DNA from 2 places in the Arthrobacter sp. SLBN-100 genome. Region 1 is predicted to be linked to the other one. Evidence: riboswitches for the same ligand, from Rfam matches in the RefSeq annotation. Region 1 holds a riboswitch; the other holds the start of a gene.
What was found. A riboswitch is a leader RNA that binds a small molecule or an ion and turns the genes downstream of it on or off. The one in region 1 is predicted to bind thiamine pyrophosphate.

Region 1 (7,815 bases):
TCGGCGATTTTGGGCCGTGCCGCCGACATGGCAGCGATGAGGCTGGACTTGCCGGCGGAGGGGAAACCCACCAGGGCGATGTCCGCGATGGACTTGAGCTCCAGCACGATGTCGCTGGATTCGCCTTCGATACCGAGCAGGGCGAAACCTGGGGCGCGCCGCTTCTGGGACGAGAGCGCAGCGTTGCCCAGGCCTCCGATTCCGCCGGCCGCCGCCACGTACTGGGCGCCTTCGCCCACCAGGTCCGCGAGCACCGTGCCGTCCTTGGACTTAACAACCGTGCCGTCGGGGACGGGGAGGATGAGCGTCTCGCCGTTCTTGCCGCCGCGCCAGTCGCCCATGCCCGGACCTCCATTGGTGGCGTGGCGGTGGGGTGCGTGGTGGTAGTCGAGGAGGGTGGTGGTCTGGTGATCCACGCGCAGGATAACGTCGCCGCCATTGCCGCCGTCGCCGCCGTCGGGACCGCCCAGCGGCTTGAACTTCTCACGGTGGACGGAGACGCACCCGTTGCCGCCGTTACCGCCGGATACGTGCAGTACTACCCGGTCTACAAAGCTGGCCACGTGGATCTCCTCAATGCTGTTTCCTGGACGCCGCGGGGCGCCAAGAAGATTGTAATGCGGTTAAAAGAACAGTGGAGCGGACCAACTGGCCCGCTCCACCGCTTCAGAACTGTTTGTTACTCTGCAGCTGCAGCAGCAACGATGTTGACGACGCGACGACCGCGGCGGGTACCGAATTCAACGGCTCCCGGGGTCAGTGCGAACAGGGTGTCGTCGCCGCCACGGCCAACGCCGGCGCCCGGGTGGAAGTGGGTGCCGCGCTGGCGGACGATGATTTCGCCTGCGGAAACTACCTGGCCGCCGAAGCGCTTGACGCCGAGGTACTGAGCGTTGGAATCACGACCGTTGCGAGTGGAGCTCGCGCCCTTTTTATGTGCCATCTGAAATGCCTGCCTCTAAATTCTGGGGAATCTGCTGAAAAACCTGAACAGTAACGAAGGTTACTGGATACCGGTGATCTTGACCTTGGTCAGTTCCTGACGGTGACCCTGGCGCTTCTTGTAACCGGTCTTGTTCTTGAACTTCTGGATGACAATCTTCGGACCACGGAGGTCGTTCAGGATCTCAGCCGTAACAGTTACCTTGGCCAGGTCAGCAGCGGCAGAGGTGACCTTGTCACCGTCAACCAGGAGCAGCGCGGGCAGCTGAATGGTGCTGCCAGCCCCACCGGCGACGCGGTTCAGGGTAACGAAGTCTCCGACGGAAACCTTCTCTTGCCGGCCGCCTGCGCGGACAATCGCGTACACCACTTGGGAACTCACTTCTCTCGACGTTTATAACTAAATTTGCGTGCGGAACCGACTATCAAAAGCCTGGTTTCTCGCTGTGCCTCAACGCCGTGGGGTCATAACCCAAGTGTTGGCGTAAGCACCGAAGATCCAGAATACGCTAATTCTGTCTTCGGCCGCAAATGAGGCTGGTTCCCGGCGGGTTGCTGTGATAGGTACCACAGCTCAGGTCCGGCGTCCGCACCCTGCCCCACCATAGTACCGGTCCGGCCGCGGGCAGCAGTTCAGGAGTACAGTCGCGGCGCGTCGAAGAAGTCCACTTCGAGGCGGCAGGACTGCTTGAATGCGGTGATCATGGCCTGCCGGTCCGCGGCCGAGGCCTTGCGCCCCGCCTCATCCACGATGGCGATGGCTTGGCGGGTGGCAGCCGCGAAGTCTTCGTCGGCATATGTGCGCAGCCAGGCCGCGTACGGGTGTCCGGCGGGTTCGCCGGCGGCGAGGAACTGGGCGTGCAGCGTGGCGCCTACCTCTGCGTAGAGCCAGAAGCAGGGCAGGACGGCGGCCGCCAGGACAGCATAACTGCCCGACGCCGATGCGGCGGTCAGGTGGTCAACGTAGGACTTTGTTACCGGGCCGAGCTGAGGCTGGACGGAGCGGGTACTCAGCCAGGAGCGGTGCAGTTCAGACTCGACCTCCAGGCACTGCCTGGCTGAGCCGGCCCAAAAGAGCTGTTCTGCCTCCGTTGGCGCCAAGGCACTCGCCCGTGCCAGCACGCGGGAATAGCCGTTGAGGTAGATGGCGTCCTGCGCAAGGTAATACCCGAACTCCTTCTCCTGCAGGCTGCCGGAAGCCAGGCCGCGGATGAAGTCCAGCGCGTGGATATCGTCCAGGTCCTGCCGGGCCTCGGTCCAGAGTTGTGCGGCGAAGCTCCCTTCGGACGGAAGCGGCTGCAGGTGGTGGAAGTGGTGGACCGGGCCGTTGCCGCTTCCCACCTCCAGCGTTCCGGACGCTTCAAGTGCCCCGGCCAGCCAGGGCTTCACTTCGCGCAGCGACGCCTCCCAGTCACCCAGCCGCGCCTGTGCAGTGGCCATCGCGGAGGACAGCGAACATCCCGTGCCGTGGCTGTTGCGGGTCGCCACCCGCTCCCCCTGCAACGTCACCACTTCCGCGGACAGCACGCCCGCGGTGTTGACCAGGGCGTCCGGGCACTCGTTGCCGTCCAGGTGTCCGCCTTTAACCAGCACGGTAGCCCCGGTAGCGGCGGAAAGCGCGCGGCCCTGCTCCAGGGCTCCGGCCCAGCTCCCCTGGACTTCGCCGCCAACAAGGATGGCGAGCTCAACCAGGTTGGGGGTGATGAGGTGGGCCAGCGGCAGGAGAGCGTGCAGGGCGGCTTCGGCGGACTCCTTCAGCAGCCGGTCTCCGCTGGTGGCAACCATCACCGGGTCCAGGACCACGACGGCGGGGCGAACCTTCCGGAGCCAGTCCCCCACCGCCTCGATCACCTCGGCGCTGCCGAGCATTCCGATCTTGACGGCATCGATGCCGATGTCGTCGCTGATGGCGTCCAGCTGCGCGGCCAGGAAGTCGGCAGGCGGCACGTGCACGGACCGGACGCCGTGGGTGTTCTGGGCAGTGAGGGCCGTGATGGCGGCCATTCCGTAGCCGCCGAATGCCGCGATGCTTTTGAGGTCGGCCTGGATGCCGGCACCGCCGGATGGATCGGAGCCGGCAATGGAAAGCACCCGGGGTACAGGCCGCCCTGCCGCGGGGGGCGCATGGAATGTTACCGGGGCGGGTGACGGGGTGGCAGTGGGCATTGCAAGAGTCGCAGACAAGAGACATCCCTTCGCCGGTGCTAGCCGGACAGGTTCAACGGGTGTGGATCTCAGCCGGCTCTCTGCGCGGCACCCCGTGTCGGTTTCCCAGCCTAGCTTTTTTGGCGGATGCAGGCAGCAGGTGACACATTGCGACCGGCGGAGCCGGGCTTTTTCCTTGTGCCGGCCGCCGGAACGGTTTGAGCGCGGGTACAGGAATGCCCGGCCGGCCACTGTTGGTGGCCGGCCGGGCATGACCTGCTGAAGACGGGGTTTCTCGGCCCCTTTAGAGCTCCGAGGCCGGAACCCCTACGCCCAGGATGATGGGCGCGTCCGCTGACTTCGCAGCTGGCGTGCCCGCGCCTGTGTCTGCAGCGTCTGTGTTTGCAGCCGCCGGGTTTCCGGCGCTGGCAGGTTCGGGCGCTTTTGCCTGGTGGGAATGGCCCGTGCTGGCCACAGCCACGCTCTCGTGCTGCTGCACGGCGGTTTCGTTGGCAGCACCCTGGGCACGGCTGGCGCTGCGGTGGCGCCGGGGCCGCCGCTGCCGCGGCTGCTCCAGCGTGTGGTCGCTGTAGTCCTTCTCTGGTGCTTCAACGCGCTGCTGAGCGGGCTCGGACACCGGCGACACCTGCTCGGCCTGGGGCTTCAGCTCAGGTTCTGCCTGCGCCGCCTGCGCTTCCGTGTCCGCTTCAGGCTGGCCGAGGTGGGCGAAGGCTTCTGCGAGCCTGTCCAGGGTGAGGGCCGGCCGCGGCTGCTGCTCGTCCGCGTGTTCAACGAACGGCAACGCGACCTTCTCGCCGCCGAAGGTGAGCACGGCGGCCGGACGGGCATCGGCGTCGCGCTTTTCGACTACCTGCGTGGCATCAGGCTTCTCCGCAGCCTGCTGCCTGGCTGCCGCCACTTCGTCGTCGTGCAGGTGCGCTGCGTGCGCCGCGGCGGCGATGTTGGCCAGGGCAAGCCTGGTAGCTTCCGCCTTGGCGTGCCGCTCCGCATCCGAGGGTTCGGGGTGGACGGTGTGGATCTGGACCGCGGCGGCGGGCGCTGTTTCAGGCGCCTGGCCGTTGCGGCCCCGGCGCCTCTTGCGGTCCGGGCGGGCGGCGGACTGGTTGTTATCCGGGCGCAGGCTGTCGGGGCGGTGGCCTTCGCTGCGGGCTTCGGGCCTGCTGTCCGAGCGCTGAACGTGGTGCTCGGCGGCCACGATGTTGGCCCGGCGGTGCTCCACGGGGTCGTCATGGGTGACGACGCCGCGGCCCGCGCACGCCTCGCACTGCTCGCCGAACACTTCGAGCAGCCCGGTACCCATCCGCTTGCGCGTCATCTGGACCAGGCCAAGCGAGGTAACCTCCGCGACCTGGTGCTTGGTGCGGTCGCGTCCCAGGCACTCCACGAGGCGTCGCAGCACAAGGTCACGGTTGGATTCGAGGACCATGTCAATGAAGTCGATGACGATGATGCCGCCGATGTCGCGGAGCCGGAGCTGGCGCACCACTTCCTCCGCAGCCTCGAGGTTGTTCTTCGTTACCGTCTCTTCAAGGTTGCCGCCGCTGCCGGTGAACTTGCCGGTGTTGACGTCCACCACGGTCATGGCTTCGGTGCGGTCGATCACCAGCGAACCGCCGGAGGGAAGGAAGACCTTCCGCTCCAGCGCCTTGTGGATCTGCTCGTCGATGCGCCAGGCGGTAAAGATGTCCTGGTCCTTGGTCCACTTCTCGAGCCGTCCCACGAGGTCCGGAGCCACATAGGTGACATACGCCTCGATGGTGTCCCAGGCTTCCTCGCCGGAGACGATCAGCTTGGAAAAGTCCTCGTTGAAGACGTCGCGGACCACCTTGATGGTGAGGTCCGGTTCGCCGTAGAGCAGCTCCGGGGCAAGGATCTTGGTGGACTTCGACTGGCTCTCGATGCCCTCCCACTGGGCGCGCAGCCGGTTGATGTCGTGCGTCAGCTCTTCCTCGGACGCACCCTCCGCAGCGGTACGCACAATAACGCCGGCCTGCTCCGGAAGGCGGTCCTTCAGGATGCGCTTGAGGCGGTTGCGTTCAACGTCGGGCAGCTTGCGGGAGATGCCGGTCATGGAACCGCCGGGTACGTACACCAGGTAGCGGCCGGGCAGGGAGATCTGGCTGGTCAGGCGGGCGCCCTTGTGGCCCACGGGGTCCTTGGTCACCTGGACCAGGACGGTATCGCCCGACTTCAGCGCGTTTTCGATCCGGCGCTGCTTGCCTTCGAGGTTAACGGCTTCCCAGTTCACTTCACCGGCGTACAGGACGGCGTTGCGGCCGCGTCCGATGTCCACGAAGGCAGCTTCCATGGACGGCAGCACATTCTGGACCTTGCCCAGGTAAACGTTGCCGATCAGGGAGTCCTGCTGCGTCTTGGACACAAAATGTTCGGCCAGGACCCCGTCTTCGAGGACGGCGATCTGGATCCTGTCGTCGCGCTGGCGCACGATCATCTGCCGGTCCACGGATTCGCGGCGGGCCAGGAACTCCGCTTCGGTGATGACTGTGCGGCGGCGGCCGGTGTCCCGCGACTCGCGCCGGCGCTGCTTCTTCGCCTCCAGGCGGGTGGATCCCTTGACGCTGGTGACCCGGTTGCTGACGGCGGGTTCGCTGACGGCGCGCGGCGCCCGGACCCGGGTGACGGTGTTGGGCGGGTCGTCTTCCCCGCCGCCCGTCAGCTCAAGGTCCTGGTCACCCCGGCGGCGGCGGCGGCGACGGCGGGACGTGACGCCTTCCTCCAGCTGCCCTGCAGCCTCCTCATCGCCGTCCTCGGAGGCATCGGCGTCGGCCTCCTCGCTGCCTTCAAGCTCAGCGCCTTCACCCTCGCCGGGACGGTTGCGGTTACGGCGGCCGCGGCCCCGGCGCCTGCGGCGGCCGTTGGCGTCATCGGTGTCGCTGTCATCGGCTTCGTCCTCGACTGCTTCCGCGGCGGCGGCGGGTGCCGGGCGCACTACGGTGCTCAGGTCCGGGGCCTGGAACAGCACGGAGGTGGGGGAAGCGGGTTCCAGGAACAGGGAACCAAAGGGGCTGGCTGGGGCGGCGGGCGCCTGCTCCCTGGATGCTGCTTCAACGGAAGCCTCTGCGGACGGCTGTGCCTGGGGAGCCTGCTCTGCGGGCGCTTCTGCGGCTGCCGCTTCTCCGGCTCCAGCCTGTTCTGCTGCAGCCTCTGCTACCGCGGCCTCTTCTACCGGCACCTGTTCTACTGGGGCCTCGCCGGCCTCGTTGGCAGACGGGACGGGGGCTGCTGCGACGGCATCCGCCGGCGCTGCTTCTGCAGCCACCGGTTCTGCAGCTGCCGGTTCGGTTGCTGCCGCGGTGGCGGCTTCGGCTCCACTTGGCGCCGAGGTCTTACGGGTAGCCACGCGGCGGCGGCGGACCGGCTTCGCATCGGGCTCAACCTGCGCGGTGGCTTCCACAGCCGGAAGCCCGGGAGCGCCGGCAGTTTCCGGGGCTGCTTCCCCTGCAAATGCCGGCAGCGGCTCAGCGACGTCCACCTTTTTGCGGGAGCGCGAGCGGCGGGCGGGAGCCGTGGCCTCGGGAGCGCCTGCTTCCTCGGCGTCGGGCACGGGGATCAGGGCGCCATCGGCCTTGGGTTCCGCTTTGCGCCGGGTCCTGGCGGCTTTCTTTGGCGCGGCCCCGGCCTCCGTGACCGGTGCATCCTCGTTAACGGCTGAAACTTGTTCATTATCCATATGTGGCAACACTCCTGCCCCTGACGTACCGCCACATCCGGCACCCATTGGGGCACATATTGTCAAAACCCGCAGGCGTTGACAGAAGTCAAGTGGATACCCCCAGGTTCGCACCGGCAGTGGGGTGCGGCAGCCCGTGGGGGCCGGCAGGATGTTCTAAAAACCCGTTGTTCTACGTGCCACAACCAGGTGCCGCCCAATGGAGTCGCGGGAGACTGCCTCGGTGGAACCGATGCCTGCCCTGCTCATCACTGGCGGTCTTGGAACAAGCCACCGGACCGGAGTCCGAATGTGGTTCGGCTTCCAGCCACGTTCATTCTCTCATACCCAAGGTAAATCCCGGCGGAAGCCGGGCGGGGCCGTTAGCCCGGCCCGGCATCCCTGGACGGCCCTTCCAGCGTCCGGCGTTACAATCAGGGCAAGGAGCACCGGATGAAAAGGACGCCATACCAATGCCCAGCATCTCCCCCCTCAGCGGCAGGCCTGCGCCGGAACGGAGCCTGAACCAGGACAGCGGTCCGGCTGCCAGGACAGCAGGAACCGTTCCTCCCATGACCCGGAGCCGGCCCTTCGGCTGGCTGCTGGTGATCACGGGCGCCATCGGCTGGCTCGCCTCCGGAACCCTGGTCCTGGAAAAACTCGAGGTCCTCAAGGATCCGAACCACACCACCGTATGCGATGTGAACCCGTGGATCTCGTGTGGGCAAGTGATGCAGACGTGGCAGAGCTCCCTGTTCGGCTTCCCCAACATGTTCATCGGAATCGTCGCTTTTGCCATCATCATCACCGTGGGCATGGCGCTGCTCGCCGGGGCAACCTTCGCCCGCTGGTACTGGCTGGGGCTGCAGGCAGGCGTCACCCTTGGATTCGCGTTCGTGGTGTGGCTCTGGTCCCAGGCCCTGTACTCGATCCACATCCTTTGCCCGTTCTGCATGATCGTGTGGGCAGCCATGATTCCACTCTTCGTCTGGATGACCATCCGGAACATCACTGCCGGCGTCATCCCGGTGCCGGCA
Region 2 (7,815 bases), 460 kb from region 1:
CGGCGCTGAAGCTCTAGCCGGAAGAACACCATCAGGCACATCCCGTGGCCACTGCCCCAGGGCGGTGGCCACGGGCGTTTAAGCACCGGCGGGGTGCTTGGCCGGCTCTGCGACGGCATGGACCGCGGCGGCGGCTTCGCTCACTGCCTCAGCCGCCCCGACGTCGCGGGCGGTCACCTCTCCCCCGGCGTCATGCGATGTGTAGCGGAGGAATACCCTGTTGTACCGCCAGTCGAGGTCCGGGTGGTGGTTTTGTTCCTCGGCGAGGCGCCCGACGGCGGCAATCAGCTCAAGTGCGGCAGCGGACGTCGGCATTTTGTACACCGTCACGAGGGCGCCCTCGTGATGGCGCCAGTGCGGCAGGACGGCCAGGGCGTCCTCGAGCCGTTCGGGGGAAAGAACGTCTGTGGCGGCCATGGCTGCTCCTCTTCGGTCGTACGCTGGCTGGACTGCCGCCGGTGCTCCGGACGGGCTACAGGAATTCTGCCCGGCCTTCCATGGCCGACGACGCCAGTGCATGTTCGCGGCGCGGTATCCTGCCGGCCGCTTTCGCCAGCCTACCGGCGATCACCGCGTGTTTGAAGGCCTCCCCCATCACCGCAGGATTCTGCGCCCGGGTCACCGCCGTTGCCAGCAGTACTGCGTCGCAGCCCAATTCCATGGCCAGGGCCGCGTCCGAGGCAGTTCCGATTCCCGCGTCCAGGACAACCGGGACCGAGGCCCGGGACACAATCAGCTCGATGTTGTGCGGGTTCAGGATGCCAAGCCCGGTGCCGATGGGCGCCCCGAGCGGCATCACGGCCGTGGCCCCGAGGTTCTCGAGCCGGAGGGCCAGGACAGGATCATCGTTGGTGTACGCGAACACCTTGAAGCCCCTGTTGACGAGCTGTTCGGTGGCGTCCACCAGTTCGACGGCGTCCGGCAGGAGGGTCTGTTCGTCGGCGATGACTTCCAGCTTCACCCAGTCCGTTTCCAGCGCCTCACGTGCCAGTTCAGCCGTCAGCACGGCGTCCCGGGCCGTGAAGCAGCCGGCCGTGTTGGGCAGCACCCGGATGCCGTGGTCCACGAGCAGCTGGAACAGCGAGCCTGTCTCCGCCGGAGAGTAGCGGCGCATGGCCACCGTGGTCAGGCAGGTACCGGAGGCAAGGAGCGCTGCGCCCAGGCCGTCCAGGCTGGGCGCGCCGCCGGTGCCCATAATGAGCCGGGAATCCAGTTCCACGCCGTGAATGACCAGCGGATCCTGCAGCACGGAGGGGGCTGCGGTGGTGATGGTTTCGCTCATGGGTCAGCCTCCCTGCACTGCCGTGACGAGTTCAACCTCGTCGCCGTCCGCGAGCGCAGTGGCGAACCACTGGCTGCGCGGCACTACCTGGGCGTTGTGTGCCACGGCCACGCCGAGTTTCTGCCCGTCCGTGGCCTGGCCGTCCGGACCAAGGGGGCGGCCGGTGACCTGGCTGACGAGCAGGGTGATGGAAGCACCGTCCGGCACCGGGTGCCGGGTTCCGTTCAAGGTGATATTCATACTGTTTCCTTTGTGGGCGGTTGGTGGCTAAGGCCGCCGCTGGCGGCGCGGGTAGCTGAGGCACTGGCAGTTGCGGCGCCGGAAAAGCGGGCAGGGCTGAAAGGCGCCCAGCGGGCGTCCTCGCGGCCGTCCATGAGGTCCCTGCAGATGGCGGCTGCGGCCGGGGTCAGGAGGACCCCGTGGCGGAAGAACCCGGTGGCGATGATAAGGCCCGGAACGTGTCCGCCGGCCTGGCCCGCGCCGCCTCGAACGGGTATCCGGCCCAGCAGCGGTGCGTTGTCCGGCGTTCCGGGACGGGCCCGGACGGTGCACTCCAGCAGTTCAAGTTCGGCGACGGCGGGAACCAGCACCTGCGCGTCGCGGAGGAGCTGGTAGACGCCGCCGGCGGAAACTGCACCGGTTGCGGAGGGCGCGTCCTCGCGCTGGGTTGCCCCGATGACCACCGTGCCGTCCCGGCGGGGAACGATATACACCGGCACGCCATGCACCAGGCCCCGGACGGTGGACACCACCAGCGGCCGCAGATGCGGGGGCACTGCGAGCCGCAGGATCTCCCCGAAGACGGGCCGCAACGGAAGATGCAGGCCTGCCGGGAGGGACCCCAGTTCTGCCGCGTGCAGCCCGTTCGCCACTACCGTTTCGCCGGCCAGCACGGTTCCCCCGCCGACCAACTGCACGCCGGCAACGGCGCCGTCCTGCCACAGCAGCGCAGCCGCTTTGTCCGGCACCGAGTAACCGTCGACGGCGCCGGCTGCTGCTGCGCCATCCTGTCTGGTTCCGCTGCGGGCAGCTTCGTCCCTGGTTCCGTTCACGCCGTGGCCGGCGAGCGCGCGCCGCAGGCAGTCCACCAGCAGCCGCGGGTCCACCTGGTGGTCAGCCGGGGTGTCCAGCGCGCAGGCGATGGCCGGGCTAAGCAGGGGCTCCCGTTTGCGGGCTTCGCGGACAGTGAGCGGTTCCACGGCGAGTCCGTTGGCCTGCTGCACCGCGCGCAGGTCCATCAGGGCACGGCGGTCGGCGGCGTCGGCACCCACGGCAAGGGTCGGCGTCGTGATGTATCCCGGATCAGCCCCTGACGCTTCGCGGAGGCCGGCCACGAAGGCGGGCCAGCGGGCCGACGCGTCCAGCATCAGCTCGAGGAGGTCCTCTTCCTGGTAGTGCAGCTCGCTGACCGGGGCCAGCATCCCGGCGGCCGCCCAGCTGGCCCCGGAACCCGGAGCGTCATCGATGACCACTACGGAACGTCCCGAGCGTTGCGCCTCCCAGGCAATGCCATGGCCGATCACTCCGCCGCCGATGACGGCGACATCGGCACGGATGGTGCCGACGGGCGGCGCGGATAGCGGTTCCATTGCGCCCGGGTTCGATGGTGCGCCCATGTGTCTCCTTCCCTACGCCGGTATTAGCCGGATCAGGTCAAGCGGTCGGCTCTGACGCCCTCTCAGCCCGGCGCTTTGTGACAGCTGCCGCGGGCTCCCGCAGTACGAGGCAAGTGTAGAGGAACTAGGCTTGCCCCCATGAATGTGTCCCACACTCCAGCCGCCGCCACCGATGTCCTGAGCACCACCAAGATCAGCAACGGTCTGAGCACAGCGCGCCTGTACCTCTGCACGGACGCCCGGAAGGACCGCGGCGATTTCGAACAGTTCGTGGATGCGGCGTTTGCCGGCGGCGTGGACATCATCCAGCTCCGGGACAAAACCATCGAGGCCGCCGAGGAGTTGGAACTGCTGGCCGTCCTGAAGGAAACGGCGGAGCGGCACGGCCGGCTGTGGGCCGTCAACGACCGGGCCGACATCGCAGTGCTGTCCGGGGCCCCGGTATTCCACGTCGGCCAGAAGGACCTCCCCCTGGCCGCCGCGCGGACCCTGCTCAACGGCAACGCGGCCATCGGCCTGTCAAGCCACACTCCCGGGCAAGTGGACGCGGCCCTCGCGGCGGCCGCCGGGCCGGCGGGGCTGGACTACTTCTGCGTGGGCCCGGTGTGGGCAACGCCCACCAAACCGGGGCGGGCCGCCGTGGGGCTTGAGCTGGTGAAGTACGCCGCCGGGGCTGCGCGTGCCTCAGGGCAGGAAGGACAGTCCGACGGCGGTGTCCCCTGGTTTGCGATCGGCGGCATCGGCCACGGCAACGTGGAGCAGGTAGTGGAAGCAGGCGCCCGCCGGATCGTGGTGGTCCGGGCCATCACCGAAGCCGAGGACCCCGCAGCCGCCGCCGCTTCGCTCCTTGCCGCCTTGGATGCACCCGGTTCCTGACCCTCGTTACGCGGCGCATTACCCTTTGCCGCTCACCGCCCGGGTGCCTGCATTATCGCCGGAATTCGAGCTAGGCTGATTTTCGTGTCACACCATCGGCTGGCTCCCAACGTCCACGAGCACAAGAACGCGCTAGAGGCGGCGCTCGGTGCTCTGCGGGCCGAGCTGGAGCTGCCGGCGGCCTACCCCGATGATGCCGTGGCCGACGCCAAAGCAGCCGTGGAATCCCTGCAGCTCCCCGCCTACGACCTGACTGCCGTCGAGTTCGTCACCATCGATCCCGCGTCCTCCACCGACCTGGACCAGGCACTGTTCATAGAGCCCGACGCCGACGGGTACCACGTGCTCTACGCCATCGCGGACGTGCCCGCATTCGTGACCCCCGGCGGGCCTTTGGATGCGGAAACACGCCGCCGCGGGCAGACGTTCTACGCCCCCGACGGGCGGATCCCGCTGCATCCGGAAATCATCAGCGAACAGGCCGGCAGCCTCCTTCCTGGCCAGGACTGCTCTGCGTTCGTCTGGGATTTCCACCTCGACAACGCCGCCGAGGTCAGGTCCGCTGCCGTCAGGCGGGCGCGTATCCGCAGCCGGGCCAAGCTCAGCTACAAAGGCGCCCAGGCGCAACTCGACGACGGCACGGCCCCGCCGGTGCTGCGGCTCCTTAGAGAGGTGGGGCTCAAGCGTGTGGAGCTGGAGCGGGCCCGCGGCGGCGCCAGCCTGAACATGCCCGACCAGGAGATCGTCCAGCTGCCGGACGGCGGCTACCGGATTGACGCTGCTCCCCAGCTTCCCGTGGAGGACTGGAACGCGCAGATCTCGTTGATGACCGGAATGGCGGCCGCCCGGCTCATGCTCACGGGGAAGGTCGGCATCCTGCGCACCATGCCGTCCCCGGATGAGCGCTCCCTGAACCATTTCCGGCTGCAGACTGAAGCCCTGGGCAAGCCCTGGGACGGCGAAGTCAGTTACGGGGAATACCTGCGCAGCCTGGACCCAACGGATCCCCGCCAGCTGGCCATCATGCACTCCGCCGGCATGCTGTTCCGCGGCGCCGCCTACACGGCCTTTGACGGATCAGTGCCGGAAGACGGCGTCCAGTCCGCCATCGGCGCCGCCTACGCGCATACCACTGCGCCGTTGCGCCGCCTGGTGGACCGCTTTGTCCTGGTCATCTGCGAGGCCTTGAGCAACGGCGGGAAGGTGCCGGGCTGGGCACGGGAAGCCCTGCCAACTTTGCCGGAGATCATGGCGGGATCGGACCAGTTGGCGTCACGGATGGAGCGGATGGCCCTGGACACGGTGGAGGCTGCGCTGCTGGTCAACCACGTGGGCCAGGAGTTCGAAGCGATCGTTATTTCTGGGTCGAAGCCGCAAAACGGCAAAAACGGGAACGGCAACGGGAAGAACGGGAACGGCAAGAACGGGAACGGCAACGGGAACGGCGGTTCGGGGATCATCCAGATCCCGGACCCCGCCGTGACGGCCCGCTGCGCCGGTGAGCTGGAGCCCGGAACCAAGGTCCGGGTGCGCCTGGTCTCTTCGGATATCGCAACACGCGAAGTCCATTTCGAGCTGGTGCCATCTGCCCCCTGAAGGGCCGGAAGGCGCCGGAAGCCGGTATTTCGGCTCCCTGCGGCTAGACTGAAGAAGTAGAAATGGATGCCCGGTCGTTGATTTCCTTGATTTGAAACCAACAAGCCCGCCCCTACGCGATCTTGAGATTTACCCGCTGGTCCCCAGTGCCAGCATTTAGATAGCCCGCGATCGGCTTCCACTGGAATTGCGTGCGCGCCCGAGCGTGCTCCGGAACCGCCTTGCGGCAGGCCCGTTGAGCAGGCAGCGCCATTGCCCAAATGAATAAGGAAACTCCCCAGTGAGTGAATTGCATACCCACCAGCTTCTGACCGACGAGTCCGGCACCGAAACCATCGAGCCCGAAGAGACCATCATCTCGGACGAGAAGCCCCACGAGATTGCGGAAAAATCCTTCGCGGACTACAACGTGCGCGCCGATATCGTGGAATCCCTGGCCGACGCCGGGATCACCCACCCCTTCCCCATCCAGGCCATGACCCTGCCGGTAGCCCTGTCCGGCCACGACATCATCGGCCAGGCCAAGACCGGTACCGGCAAGACCCTCGGTTTCGGCATCCCCGCCCTCCAGCGCGTGGTGGGCCAGGACGATCCCGGCTACGAAAAGCTCGCGGTCCCCGGCGCGCCGCAGGCCCTGGTCATTGTTCCCACCCGCGAACTCGCGGTGCAGGTGGCCAATGATCTGCAAACGGCTTCCCGCAAGCGGAACGCGCGCATCGCCACCATTTATGGCGGCCGTGCCTATGAGCCCCAGGTGGAAGCCCTGAAGAAGGGCGTGGAGGTTGTGGTGGGCACCCCCGGCCGCCTCATCGACCTCTTCAAGCAGAAGCACCTGAGCTTGAAGAACGTCAAAATCGTCATCCTGGATGAGGCGGACGAGATGCTGGACCTCGGCTTCCTGCCGGACGTCGAAACCCTCATCGCCGCGACGCCGGCGGTGCGCCAGACCCTGCTGTTCTCCGCCACCATGCCCGGTCCGGTCATCGCGATGGCCCGCCGCTACATGACGCAGCCCACCCACATCCGCGCCGCGGACCCGGAGGATGAAGGCCTGACGAAGCGCGACATCCGCCAGCTGATCTACCGCGCCCACAGCATGGACAAGATCGAGGTGGTGGCCCGCATCCTCCAGGCCAAGGGCCGCGGACGCACCATCATCTTCACCAAAACCAAGCGCACCGCCGCCAAGGTGGCCGAGGAGCTGGTGGACCGCGGGTTCGCCGCCGCCGCCATCCACGGCGATCTGGGCCAGGGCGCCCGCGAGCAGGCACTTCGGGCTTTCCGCAACAACAAGGTGGACGTCCTCGTGGCAACCGACGTCGCCGCCCGCGGCATCGACGTCGAGGATGTCACCCACGTCATCAACTACCAGTGCGTGGAAGACGAGAAGATCTACCTGCACCGCGTCGGCCGCACCGGCCGCGCCGGCAACAAGGGCACTGCCGTCACCTTCGTGGACTGGGACGACATGCCGCGCTGGGGACTGATCAACAAGGCGCTGGGCCTGAGCGTGCCGGAGCCCATCGAGACGTACTCCTCCTCACCGCACCTCTACGAGGACCTCGACATTCCCGCAGGCACCAAGGGCCGGCTGCCGCGCGACAAGCGCACCCTCGCCGGGGTTGACGCCGAGGTCCTTGAAGACCTGGGTGAAACCGGCAAAAAGAACAGCCGCAGCGGCCGCGACGGGAGTCCCTCCCGCGACCGCGACCGCGACGGCCGGGGGCGCGAAAGCCGGGGCGGAAAGCGCGACGGCGGCCGCAGCGGTGACTCCGCAAACCGCACAGGCGAGCGCCGCCGTCGTTCATCCGATTCCGCTGCCGCCCCCGGAGCCGCCGCCGGCGATACCCCCGCCACGACTGAAACGGAACAGCCCTCGCGTACCCGGCGCCCGCGGACGCGGACCCGCCGCCGCAACGGTGAGGTAGTGGCCGGCGAGCATACCGCACAGCCTGGCAGCAGCGAGGCCTAATACTCTTCATGACTGACACCGTCTGGGCGCCGGACGGCAGCAGCCTGGTGGTTCACGCGGACAACGCGGAGTTCCTCCCCTCGCTGCCGGACGGCGCCTTCACACTGATTTACGTGGATCCGCCGTTCAATACCGGCCGGCCCCAGCAGCGCCAGCAGACCACCATGGTGGCCAACGCTGACGGTACCGGCGACCGCTTCGGGTTCAAGGGGCGCTCCTACGACACGATCAAGGGCGCGCTGCACCGCTACGACGATGCATTCAGCGATTACTGGTCGTTCCTTGAGCCGCGGCTTGTTGAGGCGTGGCGCCTGCTGGCCGAGGACGGGACGCTGTACCTGCACCTGGACTACCGTGAGGTGCACTATGCCAAGGTGATGCTGGATGCGATCTTCGGCCGCGAGTGCTTTTTGAACGAGATCATCTGGGCGTACGACTACGGCGCCCGGGCCAAGAACCGCTGGCCCACCAAG

Region 2: another riboswitch for thiamine pyrophosphate. It lies ahead of FBY31_RS06635 (FAD-dependent oxidoreductase); the one in region 1 lies ahead of FBY31_RS04565 (bifunctional hydroxymethylpyrimidine kinase/phosphomethylpyrimidine kinase).

The regions. Positions count from the first base shown of each region.
Region 1 is NZ_VFMY01000001.1:976,409-984,223, forward strand. Features, by position in the region: gene obgE (GTPase ObgE) at 1-563, opposite strand, end outside; gene rpmA (50S ribosomal protein L27) at 680-943, opposite strand; gene rplU (50S ribosomal protein L21) at 1,004-1,312, opposite strand; gene FBY31_RS04565 (bifunctional hydroxymethylpyrimidine kinase/phosphomethylpyrimidine kinase) at 1,576-3,108, opposite strand; TPP riboswitch at 3,116-3,213, opposite strand; gene FBY31_RS04570 (Rne/Rng family ribonuclease) at 3,392-6,799, opposite strand; gene FBY31_RS04575 (vitamin K epoxide reductase family protein) at 7,252-7,815, shown strand, end outside.
Region 2 is NZ_VFMY01000001.1:1,434,430-1,442,244, forward strand. Features, by position in the region: gene FBY31_RS06615 (hypothetical protein) at 1-17, shown strand, start outside; gene FBY31_RS06620 (4a-hydroxytetrahydrobiopterin dehydratase) at 79-417, opposite strand; gene FBY31_RS06625 (thiazole synthase) at 473-1,282, opposite strand; gene thiS (sulfur carrier protein ThiS) at 1,286-1,522, opposite strand; gene FBY31_RS06635 (FAD-dependent oxidoreductase) at 1,519-2,898, opposite strand; TPP riboswitch at 2,891-3,009, opposite strand; gene thiE (thiamine phosphate synthase) at 3,037-3,774, shown strand; gene FBY31_RS06645 (RNB domain-containing ribonuclease) at 3,859-5,370, shown strand; gene FBY31_RS06650 (DEAD/DEAH box helicase) at 5,651-7,342, shown strand; gene FBY31_RS06655 (DNA-methyltransferase) at 7,351-7,815, shown strand, end outside.